DNA from 2 places in the Shimazuella sp. NTD248 genome. Region 2 is predicted to be linked to the other one. Evidence: predicted binding sites of a transcription regulator. Region 2 holds the regulator's gene; the other holds the start of a gene.
What was found. Region 2 encodes Rex, which represses fermentation and respiration genes when NADH is low (regulators of the CRP and FNR family bind a similar motif). Its sites were predicted from a motif close to TTGTGAAATATTTCACAA; they were not measured.
Positions count from the first base shown of each region.

Region 1: AC5WOE_RS07195 (cytochrome ubiquinol oxidase subunit I) is a predicted target of Rex. The motif match lies at 6,506-6,523, and genes of this name have one in related genera.

Region 1 is NZ_JCAJZT010000002.1:492,530-503,211, forward strand. It holds tRNA gene AC5WOE_RS07150 (tRNA-Met) at 1-39, opposite strand, end outside; gene AC5WOE_RS07155 (hypothetical protein) at 95-277, opposite strand; gene AC5WOE_RS07160 (phosphatidylglycerophosphatase A family protein) at 616-1,152, opposite strand; gene AC5WOE_RS07165 (PHP domain-containing protein) at 1,250-2,089, opposite strand; gene AC5WOE_RS07170 (hypothetical protein) at 2,158-2,325, opposite strand; gene AC5WOE_RS07175 (YecA family protein) at 2,427-3,881, opposite strand; gene AC5WOE_RS07180 (3D domain-containing protein) at 4,049-5,047, opposite strand; gene AC5WOE_RS07185 (VanW family protein) at 5,253-6,095, opposite strand; gene AC5WOE_RS07190 (DUF1294 domain-containing protein) at 6,155-6,466, opposite strand; gene AC5WOE_RS07195 (cytochrome ubiquinol oxidase subunit I) at 6,650-7,984, shown strand; gene AC5WOE_RS07200 (cytochrome d ubiquinol oxidase subunit II) at 7,984-8,997, shown strand; gene AC5WOE_RS07205 (gamma-glutamyl-gamma-aminobutyrate hydrolase family protein) at 9,121-9,837, opposite strand; gene AC5WOE_RS07210 (DUF378 domain-containing protein) at 9,921-10,142, opposite strand; gene ispG (flavodoxin-dependent (E)-4-hydroxy-3-methylbut-2-enyl-diphosphate synthase) at 10,282-10,682, opposite strand, start outside.
Region 2 is NZ_JCAJZT010000004.1:436,418-447,099, forward strand. It holds gene AC5WOE_RS11960 (Bax inhibitor-1/YccA family protein) at 1-668, shown strand, start outside; tRNA gene AC5WOE_RS11965 (tRNA-Asn) at 848-923, shown strand; tRNA gene AC5WOE_RS11970 (tRNA-Ser) at 929-1,019, shown strand; tRNA gene AC5WOE_RS11975 (tRNA-Glu) at 1,038-1,114, shown strand; tRNA gene AC5WOE_RS11980 (tRNA-Val) at 1,120-1,195, shown strand; tRNA gene AC5WOE_RS11985 (tRNA-Asp) at 1,224-1,300, shown strand; tRNA gene AC5WOE_RS11990 (tRNA-His) at 1,311-1,386, shown strand; tRNA gene AC5WOE_RS11995 (tRNA-Gln) at 1,400-1,474, shown strand; tRNA gene AC5WOE_RS12000 (tRNA-Lys) at 1,503-1,578, shown strand; tRNA gene AC5WOE_RS12005 (tRNA-Leu) at 1,592-1,675, shown strand; tRNA gene AC5WOE_RS12010 (tRNA-Leu) at 1,699-1,784, shown strand; tRNA gene AC5WOE_RS12015 (tRNA-Pro) at 1,832-1,908, shown strand; tRNA gene AC5WOE_RS12020 (tRNA-Gly) at 1,917-1,990, shown strand; gene tsaE (tRNA (adenosine(37)-N6)-threonylcarbamoyltransferase complex ATPase subunit type 1 TsaE) at 2,109-2,555, shown strand; gene tsaB (tRNA (adenosine(37)-N6)-threonylcarbamoyltransferase complex dimerization subunit type 1 TsaB) at 2,552-3,253, shown strand; gene rimI (ribosomal protein S18-alanine N-acetyltransferase) at 3,250-3,714, shown strand; gene tsaD (tRNA (adenosine(37)-N6)-threonylcarbamoyltransferase complex transferase subunit TsaD) at 3,704-4,702, shown strand; gene AC5WOE_RS12045 (hypothetical protein) at 4,795-5,082, shown strand; gene AC5WOE_RS12050 (hypothetical protein) at 5,270-5,713, shown strand; gene AC5WOE_RS12055 (hypothetical protein) at 5,978-6,379, shown strand; gene AC5WOE_RS12060 (hypothetical protein) at 6,609-6,848, shown strand; gene AC5WOE_RS12065 (hypothetical protein) at 7,081-7,296, shown strand; gene AC5WOE_RS12070 (5-formyltetrahydrofolate cyclo-ligase) at 7,510-8,097, shown strand; gene AC5WOE_RS12075 (redox-sensing transcriptional repressor Rex) at 8,283-8,942, shown strand; gene tatC (twin-arginine translocase subunit TatC) at 8,954-9,703, shown strand; gene groES (co-chaperone GroES) at 9,824-10,108, shown strand; gene groL (chaperonin GroEL) at 10,138-10,682, shown strand, end outside.

The DNA.
Region 1 (10,682 bases), on a different contig from region 2:
TTATGAGCCCAACGAGCTACCGAGCTGCTCCACCCCGCGTCAGTGGCGACATTTGTTATTATACTATGGGCACATCTAACATGCAAGTATAAGTTTATAAATTTTTTCTCCATATATATTTTACTCCAAACCGACCTTTACGAGAACGAAAAACTTCTACACGATCTGGACTATCGTAGCCATAAAGCCACCAGTCTTCTTCCATACGTGCAGCCAAACATCTCGCTTGGAATTTTGTCTCATATAATTTCAACCAATAAACCCAATTTGTTGACATTTGGATAGTTCACCTCTTACTTCTAGTGTACCTAATTACTATCTGTTTCATGCTTAACGGACGCTTCTCATCCGAATGTATGATTCCTCATCGCAAAAGGATATACCTTTAAAAATTAATATTTATTTCATTTGTTATTCTTAATCATTTATATTTTGGATAAAATGGACACCATGCTCCACTCCTGCACATACAAAAAAAATTCATCTCCATACCTTATTATTACAGGCAGATGCTTGTTAGCTGTTCCCTCCTCCATTTAACCGAGTTTAGACACTCGGTTTTTCTGTATAAAAAAAGAGGTTCCATTTAGATAGATGGAACCTCTACATCGTTTGCTACAAATAAGCATCAATATCTTCCATTTCTTCTTCGCCTTCTTCTTCATCCCTCAGTCTATGTGCAATTCGTCCTGAAGCTGCTGCTGCAATGCTTGCAACTAAATCATCGATAAAGGTATTTACTGGACCATTTTTTGTCGTGTCCAGTTCTTTTATAATGCCAATTTTATGTTTATCTAGGTGTCCGAAAGTAGTAACTGCAATACTTCCATACCCAAAAACAGAGCCAAGAGCTAGTGTTTCATCACACCCAAATAATCCTTCATCAGAGCGAACCAGTGATAGCAATGGTTCAGACAGCATATCTCGTTCAGCTAAAATGTCCAATTCGATTCCCACTAAAATAGCATGTTGAATTTCACGTTTTTTCAAAACCGCAAGGACACTTTCCACACAAGCTTCCAACTGTAGGTTTGGAGCATAAGGTTTCTGCATCTGATACACAATATCTGCGATGGCGGCTATCGAAACACCACGATCTTTTAGTTTTTGCATAACAGCCATTTTGATTTCCTTGTTTAAAACTTTTCTCATTTTTATACTCCCCCTGTTTCCAAATCATAAACGAAATACTTTAGAAAGGAAACCCAATAAATTAAAATAAAGCAGTGTCTGAAGGAGAGTATCAAACTTATTTATTCGCTGCTGCCCTGAGTCTTTCTACTGTACTATAAGGTGTGGTGCATGTGCCTAAATTGGCATGATGCATTTGACCATTTCGTACACCATGATAATCCGAACCTGCAGTCGGAATAAGATTAAATTGTTCAGCCAATGCCTCATATCGAATTTTATCTTCTTCCGTGTGATCAGGGTGATTCACTTCTATACCAGTGAGTCCCATTTCGACAATGGTTGGGATGAGATCATCGCGATGATATATCCCAGGATGGGCCATGACTGCTACTCCACCTGCTTCTTTGATTGCTTGAATGGCTTCATCTGGGGATGTATTATTTAGCCGAACAAACGCTACACCATCTGTACCTAAATATTTATCAAATGCTTCATTTAAATCTCTTACCAGTCCCCTTTCAACAAGTATTTGACCAATATGCACTCGACCTACATTTTTTTGTTCAGAGTTAATTTCTTGTTTGGACTCCACTTCATCGATTGTAATATAGATTCCTAATTGTTCTAACTTCTCTAAAACTAAGTGATTACGCTCTTTTCTCATGTTTTGTTGTCTATCCAAAAGTCGCTGAAATGCAGGATGATAGGGGTCAATAAAATATGCTAAGATATCGATTGCTTGTCCATCCAATACTGTACTCATTTCCACTGCGGGTACAATTTCTACTCCTAATTTTTGCCCAGCAATTAACGCTTCTTGATATCCTCCTGCGGTATCATGATCGGTAATTGCTATTGCTTCTAAACCCAGTTCGGCAGCAAGTTTCACAACTTCTGTCGGGGTTTGGGTTCCGTCTGACATTATCGTATGAGAATGTAAATCTGCTCTTTTCATCCTATCACCTCATCATCTATCATACCAAAAAAGGCACCCTTTCATGGGTGCCTACACTCAACTTCATCTTACTTCACTGCACGGATTAATCGTTTCAATCTGGAAGCAAATTTCTCGGGGTTTTCTTGAATATTACGTGTATCTGCTGATACTCCTAATTCATTTGCTGCTTCAACCATTAATTGTTCTACATTATCGTTTTTCTTGGTTTGTTCGACACGATTTTGCTTATCCACGAAAAACGCCCCCTTTTGCTGAGTGTAGGTTTAGTATGTGTGGAATATCCAAAAATTAAACATAAAAAGCAACCCCTTCTGCATTGGAGAGATTGCTTTTTTTATTTTTGAAGTAAAACTTCGATATGCTCGTTTTCTTCCATAGAAACAACAGGATACATATTCTCAACCTGTGTAAACGCATACTGATTGTTATCCGATTGGATGGTTCCTTTGATCCAAAATCTTTTTTCCGTCCACATACGAGGGAAACTTCGGAGTTGAATCGGTCTCCATTGCTCACCAATTAAAATTACAGGCCCAGCTGAGGTAACATGGAGCAAAAACATATTTCGTTGTTCTGCTTCATCTTGATTTTTTTTCGTAACTCCGTTTTCCATCATCCAAGTACGAGCTTCAATCGTTTCTGGGATCAATCGAATGAATGGTACATATACCTTTTTAAATGCTTGAAACACATTGGCATGACCAGCAGACTCTAGCCAACGAAATAGGTGTTTACACGTGTTTAAAAATATACGCGCTGATATTGGAGTAGATTGATGATGGTCCATATACCAAACACTGAAAAAACGCGCTAATACATCTTCATTTAGAAGAGACCATTCAAATGATTGTCCAAAACGAAGGGAGAGATATTGGAATAGCGTTTCTAACGAATGTGAATACCAAGCTTGCGTACCTTTTTGTAGTTTGGTAACTTCCGAAACGTAGAACTGCTCTAAATGATTCAAGACAGATACTGGTAGTCCAGGTCTCTCTGCTTGATGTTCCATGGCAGATAAAAAGAAGTCTTGATTACTGTCTAAACGCATTTCTGTTGGAGCACTTGTCAATTGTTGCTCCATTGTTTCTAATTCATTTGCTCTTTGAATCGACCAACCGAGTACTCTCCAGCTGGTTTCTCGAATCGTAAGTTCTTGTTGTTCATCATCATGGTGGTTGTATTTCTCTAGCTGCACGAGTATCTCCCCTCTCATCTCATGCACAAACGATGTATAAGGGCCAAATAGTTCATAGCGATTTCCTATCCGTATGAGCCTGGCGAACACCAGTTTGTCTCTTGGTATAGCATCTTGTTTCATCACCTCATAGTCTTTATTCGTCTGGAGCGAGCGAAATGTCATCGTCTCCTGATCAGAGTCCAACATTTCAAAACAAGAAAAAGTTAATTCTGATAGGCTTTGAATCACTCTTTCTCCATCCATTCGATGATGTCGAATAGTGGATGCCCAAAGTTCTACTGGCCGTCTTCCGTTCATGCATGGTGCATCAAATAGCAAATAATAATGAAACGAGAAAGCAAAGCTTTTGGGAATAGGTTGATCTAAAGGTAACTGTAATATTTCTTTAAATCGGGTAGCCCATTTATCTTGATCATCTACTTTGGCATATCGATGAAACCATTTATCTAGATCAGAGAGCAATTCCCCTTTCTGCCCTCTTTCTCGATTTTCTCTAGTCAATTCAGCTTGGTGAAAAACGATCACACGTTCACAACATTTTTTATACTTTTTACCACTGCCGCAAGTGCAGGGTTGATTTCGACCTACCATACTAACACCTCGGATGGAAATTTCCTTGTAATCCAGTATATCGGAAATAAGCATATAAGACAAAGAAAATTTCAAAAAAAGTCCACAGACAAAATATTTGTGTTATGTATCAGGTTCGATGAAAAACCAAAAAACCCTGCAATAAAATTTCATTGCAGGGTTTTCCATTACTTCACAATATGGACTTTTACATTTCGTCTGCCCCATTGTACACAATCAGCTTCACTTGAGAAATAAAGATCAATGATATGTCCTTTGATTCTTCCACCTGTATCTTCTGCAACACCGTATCCATAGCCTTCGATATAAAGTTTGGTGCCGAGTGGGATTACATCTGGATCAACAGCAACAGTTCCTTTATGAGGGGTGGTACCAGTTGCTGTTTTACTTCCATATGAAGTGTAAGCAGTTGATTCAAAGGTCATTGCTTGACCAGATAGTTCAACAGATGCAGAGATAGAACCTTCATCTTGTTTTTCTGGTTCTTTCGTTCCTAGTTTTACTAGTTCCATGACAGGAGCTACTTTATTGATTAATGTTTTGGTAAGGACAGGTTTTCCATCTTTTATCAATAGCTTCCCGTTTTTATAGAGAGCTACGATTTGATATTCTTCTTTTCCTGGTTTTCCTTTGGTTGTTACTTCTTTCTTTCCTTTTTCCAACTTGTCATCTTTTACTTCTTTGGTTGTGAATTTAATGGTTTTTGTTTCTTTTTTCACTCGCTGCTCTACTTTGTCCACAACGATCCTCATATTCTGGGTTATAGCTTCATTCATCGAAACATTTGGTTCATCCCAAGCAGATAAAAAAATCTTTCTCTCCTCTAAAAAGGAACCAACTGTTGTTTGAGAAGTGACGAAAGTACCTAGGTTCTTGCCGCCTAACTCAAGATTTACTTTACATTTACATTTTAGATCTACTGTTGTATCTCCATCTAATGATTTATTCCACGGGATAGAGGGTTGATAATTAGCTTTTAACTGTTGCACATTTTGTCCTGCACCAGCTAAAGCCTCTTCAAGTGTATTATGTAAACCCTCGCTCACAACTGTAGTTTTTCCATCACTAAATTTGACCGTCACTTTTGTCTCCATTGCAGCATAAGCGACAAAAGAACCTGATAAAAGTACTATTGCTATTACTCCTAATATTAGGAATTTCTTCATTGATCACTGTTACCGAAAAACTTAAAAATTCATTTTTAAGAAAAGGCACACTTAATTCGTATCGTCTAGACTGTCTGAAGTTTTCAGTAACAGCTTCGCACCTCCTTGTTAGGTGTACCTATTGTGTGTTGCCCATTATAACAGGACTTTTGGAGATATTCTATTTAAATGAAAAATGTTCCTTTTTTTTTCTTTTTTTTAGTTCTCATTTACTGGTAAAAACTTGTACAGTCACATATCCTTTTTTCGCTTCAGAAACAATGAGAATAGGGTTATTTCGGAGATTCTTAAACTTAAAATCAGGTCCTCCCCACGAAACAGTTGCATCTTTATTTTTGGGAACATATGGAACATTTCTGCTATGACTTTTACGTTCAATTATCGTGAGCTTTGCCTTATCTACACTGTTGAACAAGGTGGAAGATGTTTGGCATATCCCTCCTCCAATTCCTTCACTATATTCGCCTTTTACAATTATTTTGGCTTCCCGGTAACCTTTGGCTAAGGTACGCCTGCCAACGGTTTGATTGAAAGAAAAAATTTCTCCCGGCATCACCACAATATGATCAATAGCTTTAGCGGAAAGTTCAACATTATGAGATCGATTATCCATACTATTATTATAAAAAGTAGTATATGATGCTAATAATTTTCGTTTTAATTTACGAAGTTCTTTTGTAGTAAGTTTTGGACGTTGTATTTCAACGGGAATTTTTATTTTTTTCCCTATATATAAGTGAATTAAATCCATCCAACTATCCATTTCGGACAGGATGACTTTTCCCCCCGATTTTTCTGGTACAATTTGTCGATTTTCATAGTGTGCAGACGTGGGGTTGTGATTGATTTGTTTCGCAATTTTAGCAAACCAACGATGTAACTCCTGACGATCTAACGTCGTTGGATCTATGCCGTCAAAACCAGCTTGACGCAAATCCAAATACCACTGTTTTTCCCCATATGTTACATGAATGACTGGATTAGGAGACCCATCTTGAAAAATCGGGGGTAAAAGCAGAAGCATACAAGCATATAAATAAGTAAACAAAAAAATCCCCCCTTCTGTATATAGTTTGTACAAAGAAGACGGGACTTACCAAAACAAATTTATGCAATTAGAAAATGAATTACATAGGTGATCCAATAATTTATTCCAAAAATCGCCATTGGGTAAATAATTACAAGATTCAATACAAATAAGAAAGGAATAAAGATTAAAAAATTCCAATGTTTTGTCTTATGCCGAACAACTTGCATACCAATAAAAGAACCAAGCGCTCCTCCTAGCGCAGCAACGAGAAAAAGTCTCTTTTCAGGAATTCTTTGTTGACTCAGCTTTGCTTGTTTTTTATCATAAAGCATTTGAGAAAATCCAAATATATTGGCAACCACGATATAAATGATAACGAAGATATTCATAAAATTATTTTATCAGATAGACAAACTTGCATCAAGACATTGTGAATCACTTAACAAATTATGATCAATTAATGACGTTTTTCTTTATATATCATAAAAAGTATGTGAAACAGTGTACAAAGTTGTTCACAGAGAGTAAGATAATTGTATACAATTTAGACATTGATGAAGGAGGACTCAAAAATGGATTCTGCCTTTTGGAGTCGAATGCTTACTGAAGAGACACTTGCTTTTCACATTATCTGGGCTGCCATTGGAGTCGGAGTTCCTATATTTGTAAGTTTAGCAGAATTTATAGGTATTCGTAAGAAAGACATGCATTACACGATGATGGCAAAGCGCTGGACACGTGGATTTGTAATCACGGTTGCTGTCGGAGTAGTAACAGGTACATGTATCGGAGTACTGTTATCCTTGCTTTGGCCAACTTTTATGCAGTTAGTTGGAAATGTGATCAGTCTGCCATTATTTTTGGAAACATTCGCGTTCTTCTTCGAAGCGATATTTTTGGGAATATACCTGTATACTTGGGATCGTTTTAAAAATCCTTATTGGCATTGGTTAACTTCTATCCCTGTCATTATCGGATCTACTCTCTCTGCAGTATTTATAACTACAGTAAATTCGTTTATGAACACTCCTGCTGGTTTTAAATTAGATGAGGCTGGGAAGGTAGTGGATATTGACCCTATCGGCGCAATGTTGAATCCTGCAACACCCTCAAAAGTAGGGCATGTTGTCTCCTCCTCGTATTTGATATCTGGCCTATTGCTAGCAGGGCTGGCAGCGTTTTTCATATTACGTGGAAGACAACATATTTATTATAGAAAAGCATTGAAATTAACAATGGTCACCACATTCATCCTGTCCATAACCACCATTTTAATGGGGGATATATCTGCAAAATTTCTAGCAGAACACCAACCAGCAAAATTAGCAGCTGCGGAGTGGCATTTTGAAACCAAGAAAGGTGCACCTCTCGTCTTATTTGGATCATTGGATCCAAAAACAAATGAAGTAAAATATGCGATTGAAATTCCAAAAGCATTGAGTATTTTAGCAACAAATAACCCTAGCGGAACAGTGATTGGTTTGGATAGTATACCGAAAAATTTGTGGCCGCCTCTATATATTCATTACTTATTTGATACAAAAGTAAGTATTGGTTTCTACTTATTGTTCATAACTGCTGTATTTTTAATCCTTTGGATATGGAAAAAGGGAAATCCATTTCATCCCATCGTCTTATATGGAATCGTTATTGCAGCTCCATTGTCTTTCATCGCAATGGAACTGGGTTGGGTATTTGCGGAGGCTGGTCGTCTTCCATGGATCATAACAGGAATTATGAAAGTCGGTGAAGCAGCAACTACAGCAGCAAATGTGAAATTGATGTATTTCTTATTTACTGGACTTTATCTTTTACTGGCAATTGTTGCTTGTATTGTACTGTATCGATTATTTAAAGGAAAACCTGCTGAAGCAGAGATACAAGCTTTCGAAGGAGGTATCTCCTAATGCCACTTGAATTAATAGGTATAAGTGTACTGTGGACATTCCTCTATGGGTATATCATTGTTGCATCAATCGATTTTGGAGCTGGTTTTTTCTCCTATTACAGTTATCTGACGAAAAAAGAGCATGTCGTAAATAAAATTATTGATCGTTATCTGTCTCCTGTTTGGGAAGTTACCAATGTATTTCTCGTTTTTTTCATTGTTGGCATCGTCGGTTTTTTTCCTGACACAGCATATTATTATGGAACTGCTTTACTTATCCCTGGTGGCATTGCGTTAATTTTGCTCACCATTCGAGGCTCCTTTTATGCGTTTGCTAATTATGGCGGAAGAGATAGTAAATTTTTCTTGTTTCTATATGGAATGACCGGATTGTTTATTCCTGCGGCTCTCTCTACAGGTCTCACAATCTCAGAAGGTGGTTTTATTGTAGAGAACGGAAAGAAAATCGAGTTTTTATCTGGTGCATTATTTCGTAGCCCCTATTCATGGACAGTAGTTTTCTTAGCAATTGTAAGTATCTTGTATATCAGTGCTAGTTTTTTAACTTACTATGCAAAGAAAGCTGGAGATTTGCCTGCCATGGAACAATTGCGTAAATATGCGCTTTTTTGGAGTGGTCCTACAATACTTGCAAGTGTTCTTGTCTTTTGGGGATTATCCCAGCATAATCCTAATCATTTTGCAAAAGCATGGGACATCAGCCCTGTTTTTATTTGTTCCTTTCTTTGTTTTTTGGTGGCTGTGTTTTTTATCTGGAGGCGTAAATCACTTGGATTATCATTTATTGCTGTCATGATGCAATTCGCATTCGCCTTTTTTGGTTATGGTTACTCCCACTTACCTTATTTACTTTATCCGTACATCACATTGCAAGGCGGCTTAACTAATTCTACGATGGGATGGGCTTTAGTCCTTGCATTTATTGCTGGTTTGATCCTATTGATCCCATCTCTTGTTCTCTTAATGTGGTTGTTTTTATTTAATGCAAAATATGTGCGGAATGAAAAATAAAAATGCTGGGGACATCCCAGCATTTTCTAATTTATCATTCGCTTTGGTGATCAGATGGTAACCATCCAAAAATTAACAGGAGATACTTTCTTCACGCTTTTAAACCATATAATCTGTAAATTTTTAATGATATTTTTCTGCTAAATTACATGCATTTATAAAAGAAGAAAATAGTTTCATCGCATGCTTATCTTGCAAGATTGACATCCCTTCAGGATGCCATTGTACACCTAGCAAAAAAGGATGACTGATACTTTCAATAGCTTCTACTACACCATCAGCAGCAAAAGCACTGATGATTAATGGAGGACATACATTTTTAACAGATTGATGATGATAGGAATTTACTCGAATCTTCTTTTCCCCCATAATGTCAAAAAGCAGGCTTTCTTTTTTAATGTCAATCGAATGAGTTGGATAACCACGTGGTGCATGTTGGTCATGGTTTAGTGCCGGGGTTATTTGTGAAGGTATATCTTGGTAAAGATCTCCTCCTAAGGCGATATTCATTAGTTGGCATCCTCTGCAAATAGCTAAAATAGGTTTATTTTGCTGTATGAATAATTCAAAAACTTTCAATTCGATTTCGTCTCGTTCAGGAATGATTACACCTAGATTTAGCGAAGGTTCTTCACCATAGTAAAACGGATCTACATCTTTCCCACCAGTAAGAAGTAACCCTGAACATTGTTCGACCATTTTTTGTATCATGATTGGGTCCCGTAAAAATGGAATAAGTAATGGGATTCCACCAGCTTGTATAACGGATTGAACGTAATCATGATTGATAAAAAATTTTTGATCATCTTGATCAATTGTAATTCCAATTATGGGGTACAACATGATCTCTCCTTTGCTACATAAAAATCTTATATATCTTATGCAACAAAAAACTCCAGCTCTATATGAACTGGAGTTTGAAATTATTCCCTTACGTCCCTTGCATGTGAACGATCTTCAAACAGATATTTGATCGCATAAATACCTGATAACCCGACAATGGTGTAAATGATTCGACTAAGTAAAGATGATTCGCGGATTGCATCTCCACCAAAAATAGCAGATACAAGATCCCATTGAAATAAGCCAACAAGTAACCAATTCAGAGCGCCAATTATCACTAATGTAAGAGCAACTTTACCCACAATTTTGGTCCTCCTTCAACAGATTGTTTCTGTTAGTATGGTACTTAATTATCTTTTTCATACAGAACCATCTAGGAGGGCTATTGACTTTTGATCCCACAAAAAAGGTAAGTACGATGGATGTACTTACCTTTTTTTCTCAGGAAGAGCGTATATTAGTAGAATTTTCTTTCTGCTTATATTCTTCGGCTAATTTATCGATTTCCTTTTTCAACTCTTCTACCATTTGAGCTTCTGGGATTTTACGGATAATTTCTCCGTGACGGAAGAGTAATCCCTCGCCTCTTGCTCCCGCAATACCAATATCTGCTTCTTTTGCTTCTCCGGGACCATTTACAGCACAGCCTAGCACACTTACTTTGATTGGTGCTTTAATGGTGGAGATATAATCTTCAATTTCATTGGCAATCGAAATTAAATCTATTTCAATTCTTCCACAGGTAGGACAAGAAATTAAAGTAGCAGCATTTGCAGCTAATCCAAATGTTTTTAACAGTTCTCTAGCTACTTTTACTTCTTCAACGGGGTCCGCACTAAGTG
Region 2 (10,682 bases):
CGGTTAGAACAGAACGAGGCTTATTTCAACGCGTTTTTTCGTGGATGTTTGCTGGCTTACTACTTACAGGAATTATTGCTTATTTCTTAAGTAGTAATGCAGACATATCTGCCCTGATCAAATTTAATAGCAGTATCATCTGGGGTGCCATCATTGTTCAAATTATAATTGTAATGGCTATCTCAGCTTTGATCGGCAGGATTTCCGCCTTTACAGCGACGTTTTTGTTTTTCTTATACGCAGCGATTAATGGGGTAACCTTTAGCTTATATTTTGCTTATGTAGATATCAGTACAATAGGTTCAGCTTTTATAATTACAGCTGGTATGTTTGGTATTTCGGCAGCGATTGGATTTATAACCAAAGCTGATCTTTCTAAAATGGGCTCTATCTTCTTGATGCTTCTTTTGGGATTAGCTCTTGCTACTTTGGTGAATGTACTCTTCTTGCACAGCAGTACAGGAAGCTTAATCCTCTCCTATATTGTCGTTGTTGTTTTTTGTGGAATTACCGCATATGACGTGCAAAACATTAAGCATATGAGTGCCAGCATTCAATCCATGGACGAAAATACTGCTACAAAAGTCGCTATTTATGGAGCATTGATGCTTTACATTGACTTTATTGCGATCTTGCAAAACTTGATCAATATTTTGAGCAGAGACTAATAATTAGCAGCAAATAAAGCCTTCTCACATCATGTGAGGAGGTTTTTTTGTAAGAATGAAAATTTATGCTTGACGCAGGAGGACAAATCATGCTAGATTATAGAAGTCGCTCAAAGCGGATAAAAAAAGCTTGCAATAAGTAGTGCTTTTTGTTAAAATAACTCTTGTCTCAAAAATGTTCCCAAATAGCTCAATTGGCAGAGCAATCGGCTGTTAACCGATAGGTTGCAGGTTCGAGTCCTGCTTTGGGAGCCAACTTAGGAGAGATACTCAAGAGGCCGAAGAGGACGGTTTGCTAAACCGTTAGATGGCGTCAGCCATGCGAGGGTTCGAATCCCTCTCTCTCCGCCAGACATTTCGGTTTTTAATGGCCCGTTGGTGAAGCGGTTCAACACACCAGCCTTTCACGCTGGCATGCAGGGGTTCGAATCCCCTACGGGTCACCATTTTTGGGCGTTTAGCTCAGCTGGGAGAGCACATGCCTTACAAGCATGGGGTCGGCGGTTCGATCCCGTCAACGCCCACCAGATTCAAAATATTTATTTTTACCCATACGGGGCTGTGGTGTAGAGGCCTAACATGCCTGCCTGTCACGCAGGAGACCGCGGGTTCGAATCCCGTCAGCCCCGCCATTTTTTTGTGGCGGTCGTGGTGAAGCGGTTAACACACCGGATTGTGGCTCCGGCACTCGAGGGTTCAAATCCCTTCGATCGCCCCACTTTTTTACACTTTGGGGAGTAGCCAAGAGGTAAGGCATCGGTTTTTGGTACCGTGTACCGAAGGTTCGAATCCTTCCTCCCCAGCCATTTTTTCAAAGCAATTTCAAATAAGTAAGAGCCATTAGCTCAGTTGGTAGAGCATCTGACTTTTAATCAGAGGGTCGAAGGTTCGAGTCCTTCATGGCTCACCATTTTCAAAAATATGCGGGTGTGGCGGAATGGCAGACGCACCAGATTTAGGTTCTGGCGCCGAGAGGCGTGGGGGTTCAAGTCCCTTCACCCGTACCATATTTTCATAAACTTTATATTTTGCGGTCGTGGTGGAATTGGCAGACACGCTATCTTGAGGGGGTAGTGGCCCTAGGCCGTATGGGTTCGAGTCCCATCGACCGCACCAATTCACACATCGAAGAGTTATGACCGTAACTTTTCTTTTTTTATGACCGGGGCGTGGCTCAGCTTGGTAGAGTGCCTCGTTCGGGACGAGGAGGTCGCAGGTTCAAATCCTGTCGCCCCGACCAAAGCTTATGCGGGTGTAGTTCAATGGTAGAACATCGGCCTTCCAAGCCGAATGTGAGGGTTCGATTCCCTTCACCCGCTCCATCACAAAAAGCTGTGCATCTGCACAGCTTTTTTCCTTTATTTGGGACTCCGAAACTTTCTTCTTTTCCGGTTTCTTGGTAAGATAGTATTATTTCATGAAGAAGGACGGTGTTAAACCTTGGATGAACCGATTATTTATACAGTAGATGAAGAGGAAACAAGAGCATTAGCATTTCAAATAGGGACGAGGTTATCTAAAGGAGCCGTCATTGCTTTATCTGGTGAATTGGGAGCAGGTAAAACAACTTTTTCACAAAGTTTAGCTAAGGGACTCGGTGTAGAAGAATATGTAGACAGCCCAACTTTTTCTATCTTAAAAATTTATAAGGGTAGATTACCTCTTTATCATATGGATGTGTATCGATTAGAGGAAGACAGTGCAGAAGAATTAGGCTTAGATGAATATTTATATGGAGATGGTGTAAGTTTAGTTGAATGGCCATCCCGAATTGCTTTGTTGTTACCGAAAGAGACCATTTTTATTGAAATAGAAGTCCTGCCAACAGGGGACAGAGCCATAAAAATTGATTCTCCCACACTGTACAAGGAGTTGATGGGATCATGAATATATTAGCAGTGGATACTTCAACACTTGTACTAAGTATTGCTGTATTAAATGAGCAAAAAATACTTGGAGAGAAGTCTACTAATCTGAAGAAAAATCATTCGGTTCGATTGATGCCTGCTATTGACGAACTGTTAACAGACTTGGATATGACATTATCGGATATGGATTTATTTGCAGTTACCGCAGGGCCTGGTTCCTACACAGGGGTTCGAATCGGAGTCACTACGGTTAAAACATTTGCATGGGCTTTACATAAACCATTTCTTGCTGTCTCCACATTGGAAGTTATCGCGATGAACGGACTGCATTTCCCAGGAAATATTGTTCCTTTAATTGATGCAAGGCGTGAACAAGTCTATGCGGCTGTATACCACAGGCAAGAAAACGGTCTGCAACTAAAAATGCCAGAACAGATTATTTTGATGGATGATCTGCTCGAACAGTTGAAACAAAATGAAAATGAGACACTATTCATTGGTGATGATGTCACTATGTTTAGTGATAAAATAACATCTGCATTAAAAGAGAGAGCGATTATGACGCCATCTAGTCAACATCTTCCACGTGCAAGTAATCTCGGCATATTAGCCCTGCAAAAATGGTTGGAAACAAATAAGAGTGAACGACATGACTTCTCTCCTAACTATTTGCAGTTAACATTGGCTGAGAAAAATTTATTGGGGCGGTTAACATGAACTTTATCAAAACGGTTTTGTTTCGCCCGATGAAGGTAACAGATATTCCTGCTGTTATGGAGATTGAAGAACTTTCTTTCACTGATCCTTGGAGTGAATACTCGTTTAAAGATGAGATTACTGCGAATGATTTGGCTTATTATATTGTCTCACTTGTAGATGGAAATGTTGTTGGATATGCGGGTATGTGGGTGGTGTTAGATGAAGCGCAACTTACTAATGTCGCTCTTCATCCGGATTATCGCGGGCAAGGAACTGGAAAAGAAATCTTGGCTTATATGATCGAGCTTGCAAAGCAACTAGGGGCTTCCGATGTGACACTTGAAGTCAGAAAGTCCAACCAAAGAGCTCAACATCTTTATCGGAATTTGGGTTTTACTGTGATCGGAACGAGAAAAAATTATTATCCAGACAATGGAGAAGATGCCATACTGATGGGATTGGTCTTGAATGAAGAATAGAACGGTGATACTGGGTATCGAAACAAGTTGTGATGAGACAAGTGTATCTGTAGTTATAGACGGAGAAAAAGTACTTTCAAACGTCATAAGTTCACAGATGGAGATTCACCAAGCTTTTGGGGGGGTTGTCCCAGAAGTCGCTTCTAGGCGCCACGTGGAGCGGATTACGTTGATAATCGAACAAGCATTAAAAGAAGCAAATGTAACCAAAGATCAGCTTAGTGCCATTGCAGTTACTCAAGGCCCAGGTTTAGTCGGCGCTCTGCTCATTGGGGTGGCTGCTGCAAAAGCACTAGCGTTTGCGCTTCGTATTCCTTTGATACCTGTTCACCATATCGCAGGGCATATTTATGCCAATCATTTGGTAACACCACTTCGCTTTCCTTTGATCGCCTTAGTTGTTTCTGGGGGTCATACGGAGCTTATTTATATGAAAGATCATATGCGTTTTGAACGGATTGGACGTACACGAGATGATGCAGTAGGCGAGGCGTTTGACAAAGTTGCTCGTTTGATGAACCTTCCTTATCCAGGAGGACCGCACATTGACCGCTTAGCAGCCCAAGGCTCACCTGTCTATCCCTTGCCACGGGCATGGCTGGAGAAAGAGTCATTGAATTTTAGCTTTAGTGGTTTAAAATCCGCCGTCATGCAATTTATCAAACAAAATGAGCATTACTCTGAAAAAGACTTAGCAGCTAGTTTCCAAGATGCAGTGTTAGATGTAATTGTTGAGAAGACATTTCGAGCGATGGAGCAAAAAGATGTAGAACATCTTGTCGTAGCTGGAGGGGTAGCGGCAAATAGCGGTTTGCGTAGCCGATTGCACAATAGAGCGAAGCAAAATAACATGACATTATGTATACCGCCACTAGAACTCTGTACCGATAATGCAGCGATGATTGCGTCCGCAGCATACTTTCTTTACGATGCTGAGAAGAAAGCTGACTTAGAACTCAATGCAGTAGCAAATCTTCCATTGATTTAATTTGTTGTAAATTTCCCTTCTAAATTTTTGTATACTATAACCATTATACATTTGATACTATAAGTATCTTTTTTGGGGGAAATGGGGAGCACATGAAACAGTCAGAATGGAAAAAATTCGGCAAACTCGTTTTATTTGTCACTGCATTTAGCATTGGGCAATGGATTCTCTGGAAACTATTAGCACCTGTTCAAGTTGTATTTACGATAAATGGATATGCACTCGACCTGACAAAAGCACTCCATCTGATAGAGAGTGTGTTGATTTATTCTGCGGTTTTATATGTTTTATTAAAAAAATATGGGTATTGGGAGAAGATTTTTGGTTCACAGGATATGATTGAACCTGAAACTAAAGAGGAAAATGCTACTAGTAAATAAGCTTTACTAGATTAAATGGATGGATGAAACAGCAAAGAAAAAGGCAAAGTTAGCAGATATTGCTAGCTTTTTTGCGTTTTTTAACATTTTTTAAGTATTCTCATTTTGTGGAATGTAACATATAATAAAAATATCAACAACCACCCGTCCCTATCCGAGTAATCTCGGAGAAATCGAGGATACTGCCATGACCGCTCGTCGCGCCTTCGAGATCGTCAGCAACGAGATCAACGACTTCAAGAACAGCGACTCCTTCCGCGCCCTGAAGATGTACGTTCTGGGTGTGGCCATCATTCTCACGGCCATGCTCATGACCGGCCGCACCACGCCCGCCGAGATCAAGTTCTACACCATCCGTACGGCCGGCTACGTGTTCGACCTGTACATGGAGTTCCTCTCCTGGATCAGCTCCCTGTACACGTTCGACAACTTCAAGCTGGTCTTCGAGATCGCGTTCATCACGGGTCTCGTGTTCCACGTGCTCAAGCTGGTCGTGAAGTCCATCTCCAACCGCATCGACAACTGGCGGAACCGGAAGAACGCCGTCGTCGCGATCCTTCCCGCCGCTCCCCAGTGGAACGAGGAGGGCAGCGGCGAGCAGTGGTCGACGCGAAACTACATCGCGCAGTAGTCCATCGACCGGGACGGGAAGGGCGATTTGTGTGGTTCTGAGTAGCAGACAGAAATGTCTCCTCCCACACCGATCGTCCCCCCGTAATATAATGAATTCCATATAGATGATAAAATGCTAGCGAGAATGCTGGCTTTTTTTTGCATGAAATTTGTATTGTCATATTAGTATGAAGATCAGCCTTTGTTTACAAGGAAAATTTGTTATAATAAAAGTATCGTATCCCGTCCTACAACCAGCACTGCTGGAGAATGTGAGCATCTGATGTTCGAGCTGTCCAAGCTCTCCGAGCGTACCCGTCGGAACCTGCTCCTCGCCGGTGCCAGTGTTCTCATCACTGCAGTCTTCTACGTCATCACGAACTCCGTGGTGGGTATGTACAACATGATCGAGCACGTCCAGCATGCTCCTGTGGCCACGTCCACGGTTGAGCACTCCCCCGAGCGTCAGGTTCAGCGTCCTTTCGTTGTCATCAACGTCGACGACACCGTGAAGGGTGTGAAGAGCACCTTCAACAGTTGGAAGAAGACCGCCGGTGAGCAGGTGGAGCAGCACAGCGCCCCGACCATCGGAAACTTCCTCCGGTGGATGATCGTTCTGATGATCGGAGGACCGATCGTCAGCCTGATCCTGTGCATCCCTCTCGCGGCGTCGGAAGCAAGGTAGTCGTAGCCAATACACATTCTCACCTGTAGGACGGGAGGGCAGTTATGTTGGATCGAGTACCAACTCGTCCACATCACTGTCCCCCGTAAATCCATAACTTAAATATAGATTATAGGGAGGTTAGCCTAGAGGCTGGCCTTTTTTTGTGTTTTTTACAAGGGTTGTATTCCCCTCATCTTTGTATATAATAAGCACATAACAACATCCGTCCAATCTAGGAGCTGGGATCATGAGGATCCGTGTCGCACTGTTCGCTGTGGCAGTCGCTGGTTTTTTCGTCCTTTCGATCATCGGAGCGCAGCTTGAAGCGCTGGAATCCGGACTTGGAATGCTCGGTCTGGAGGTCGAAAACCCGATGACCAAGATCTTCGAAGCTCTTGGCTCTGTCCTTGAGGTCATAGCTTGGATCACCCTTATCGTCGGGGGTGTGTACTTGTACTTCAAGCTCAATCCGAACAAGAGGTACTAGTCTCTGGCTGAGTACCATACAGCTTAATCCAACAAAGAGCCGATTTGGACGGAAGGACAGTGTGTCGAGTTGAGGTATTCATACATCCTCGCACATCTGTCCCCCGATAAAAAACTCATTGATATAAAAAAGAGGCTGGTCTTGTGGCTAGTCTTTTTCTGTCATATTCTACAAATTAGAAAATATCTTTTGAAAATAAAACATTACAGGTATACTGATTATGTACCTGTAGATGGCAACTGTAACAAATGAGGTTCCAATGTTCTCTACTGCTCAGAATCTGTTCTCTCCAGAAGATGACTCCATAGCTATCATCAAAGCTGGAGTACGTCATGAGTTCGACGAGACGCTGTTTTCACTCTCCATTGCGAACCCATTGGTATGGGAAGGTCTGATCTTGATCATCTGCTTCTTGGTCTTTCGGGCTGCATTCAAGGAGAGAAACTAAAGACGCCTTATTTAACTTTTGTAGGAGTAGGGCGATTGGACGTTTGTTTATGGTAGCAACACGCTAGTCATATGCATTCGTCCCCCGAAAATATTTTTTTAAAAAATAAAGTCTCCAAGACCAAGCAAAATATAGCTTGGTTTTTTCATGCCTCTATAAAAAAGTGGTATGATTAGTAAGTTCATCGAAGATAGAGAGTAGGTGAAAATATAATTGGAAAAACAAACTATACGAAAAGAAATAATTGCACTTCGGACAAAAATGAGTTCTTCAGATCGTCTGCAAGCATCACGTAAAATTTGTGAGAAAATCAAGCAACTTCCGATTTACCAAGAAGCAACTTCGATTTTGGCTTATTTTGCTGTTCGCAATGAAGTCAGTCTCTATGCCCTTATCGAAGATGCTTGGAAATCAGGAAAGAGGGTTTCGCTACCAAGTATGGAACAAGATAAGATTGTTCCTCGTTTGTTTACGACGCCCAGTACTTTGGAAACAGGAGATTTTCATATTCTGGAGCCGGATAAATCTTGTGAAAAAATAGATATCACCAAACTTGATTTGGTTTTGGTTCCTGGTGTTGCTTTTGACCAAAAAGGATATCGATTAGGTTTTGGCAAAGGTCACTATGATCGGTTTTTTGAAAATTTACCTGATGTCTACAAGTGTGGAATCGCTTACGACGAACAAATAGTGGAGACCATCTATCCAGAAGTACATGATATTCCTATGGACTTTGTGCTTACACCTAATAATAAAAACTTGCCGATTGGCAAGCCTTTCAAAGCGCAGACAGAGGGTTAGTTGCACTTATGCACCTCAGACAAGGGCACAAGTCTCGTTACGTCTCTATGCTCCTAGTCTCGCTTTGTAGATAGGATAAAATTTATACTCTCTTATCTACTAACGAGATATAAACTATGTTCCTGTGATATTTTGCCTGTTCGATTTTTTGCCGTATAATATAAGCTGGGAGGGGGTGGCTATCCTTGGCAGAACAGAAAATCCCAAAGGTAACTGCAAAAAGATTGCCATTGTATTACCGCTATTTAGAAAAGTTACATGCCATTGGCAAACAGCGGATTTCTTCTGCTGACTTAAGTGAAGCATTACAGATTGATCCAGCCACCATCCGGCGTGACTTTTCCTATCTTGGCGAACTTGGGAAAAAAGGATATGGTTACAATGTTACCTATCTATTGCAGTTTTTAAGAGATTTCCTAAAACAAGATGAGGTCACAAATGTGGTACTCATTGGAGTTGGAAATCTAGGGACAGCTTTATTGCGGTACAATTTTTACCGATCTCACAATACAAAGATTGTTGCTGGTTTTGATCAAGAGATAAGTAAGATTGGCTCCGATATAGATGGTATTCCGGTTTATTCGATGGATCGGTTAGCTGAAGTAATTTTGTTGCATCATGTGGAAGTAGCGATTCTGACTGTTCCTTTAAATGTAGCTCAGCCAACTGCTGACTTTATTGTGGATGCTGGAATTAGAGGAATCTTAAACTTTACACCTGCACGTATAACAGCACATGATCATGTACGTATTCACCATATAGATCTTACTACGGAACTTCAGACGCTTATTTATTTTCTGAAAAAGTTTCCAACAGATGAAAATCTGGAAGAGGAAGAGTTTTAAGGGGTTAATTCATGAGTGAAAAAGAATACCAGCCATTAGTAGATCATCTCACTGAACTTAGGCGCCGACTTATATGGGTCCTTGCTACTTTTGTTGTTGGTTTAGTTGTGAGTTTCATCTATGCAGCAGATATCTTTAAGATCATCAGTAAGGATGCCAATGAGCATTTTGCGTTGTATGCTCTGTCTCCAGCTGATTCATTTAAAATTTATATGCAAATCTCGCTGGTAGCAGCATTTATTCTCGCTTTACCTGTGCTGCTCTACCATCTTTGGCAATTTGTACGTCCTGGACTGGAAGAGAGAGAACAAAAAGCGGCTCTCATCTATATTCCAGTCGCATTCCTTCTTTTTATCGGGGGATTAGCTTTTGGGTATTTTTTAGTCTTTCCATTGATGATTGATTTCCTTACGAACATATCGAAAGAACTTGGTGTTAAACAGATGTATGGGATTTATCAGTACATCAGTTTTATGTTGAATGTGATTGTGCCCTTGGCATTATTATTTTTGCTTCCTGTTGTTGTTCTCTTTTTAACACGTTTGAGACTGATCACACCTTCCTTATTGATCAAAGTGCGTAAGGTTGCGTACATGATTTTAATTGTGATTGCTCTTATTATCACACCAGATTTACTTTCCAACTTCTTGGTTGCTGTTCCATTGATCTTGTTATATGAGTTGAGCATTGGATTATCTGTTTGGTTATATCGACGGATCGAAAGAGAAACAGCACTAGAAGAAATAGAGAATGAAGACTAGGATTTTTTTTCACAGAGAGCTTGCAAAATGTGTCTTTGATGATTAATATAAGTAGTGGGTGTTAGCACTCGCCGACGATGAGTGCTAATAAACGAACGACAAAAAGGAGGTTTTCCTACCATGATCAAACCACTTGGTGATCGAGTCATTCTAGAAGCTGTTGAGAAAGAAGAAACAACCGCTAGCGGTATTGTACTACCTGATTCCGCTAAGGAAAAACCACAAGAAGGCAGAATTGTTGCAGTAGGTGCTGGACGTGTCGATGAAAACGGCAACCGTGTTGCGTTAGAAGTAAACGCTGGCGACCTCGTAATTTTCTCCAAATATGCTGGAACCGAAGTGAAATATGGTGAGAAAGAATACCTCATTTTACGTGAAAGCGATATCCTTGCAGTTATTGAGTAATTTTTACATAAGAAGGGAGATTTTTAAAAATGGCTAAAGAGATTAAGTTCAGTGAAGACTCTCGTCGTGCGATGCTTCGCGGTGTGGATGCACTTGCAGATGCAGTAAAAGTAACATTGGGGCCAAAAGGCCGTAACGTTGTATTGGAACGTAAATTTGGTTCTCCACTTATTACAAACGACGGTGTTACCATTGCAAAAGAAATCGAATTAGAAGATGCTTTTGAAAATATGGGAGCTCAATTGGTAAAAGAAGTAGCTACCAAAACAAACGATATCGCAGGGGATGGAACTACTACTGCTACCGTACTAGCTCAAGCGATCATCCGTGAAGGATTGAAAAACGTAGCTGCTGGTGCAAATCCTATGATCGTTCGTAAAGGTATTGAAAAAGCAGTTGCAACAGCTGTGACTCAAATCCAAGAGATTGCAAAACCAATCGAAGGTAAAGAGTCTATTGCTCAAGTAGCAGCTATCTCTGCAAACGAAGAAGAAGTAGGTAAATTGATCGCTGAAGCGATGGAAAAAGTCGGTAACGATGGTGTTATCACTGTAGAAGAATCCAAAGGGATTAC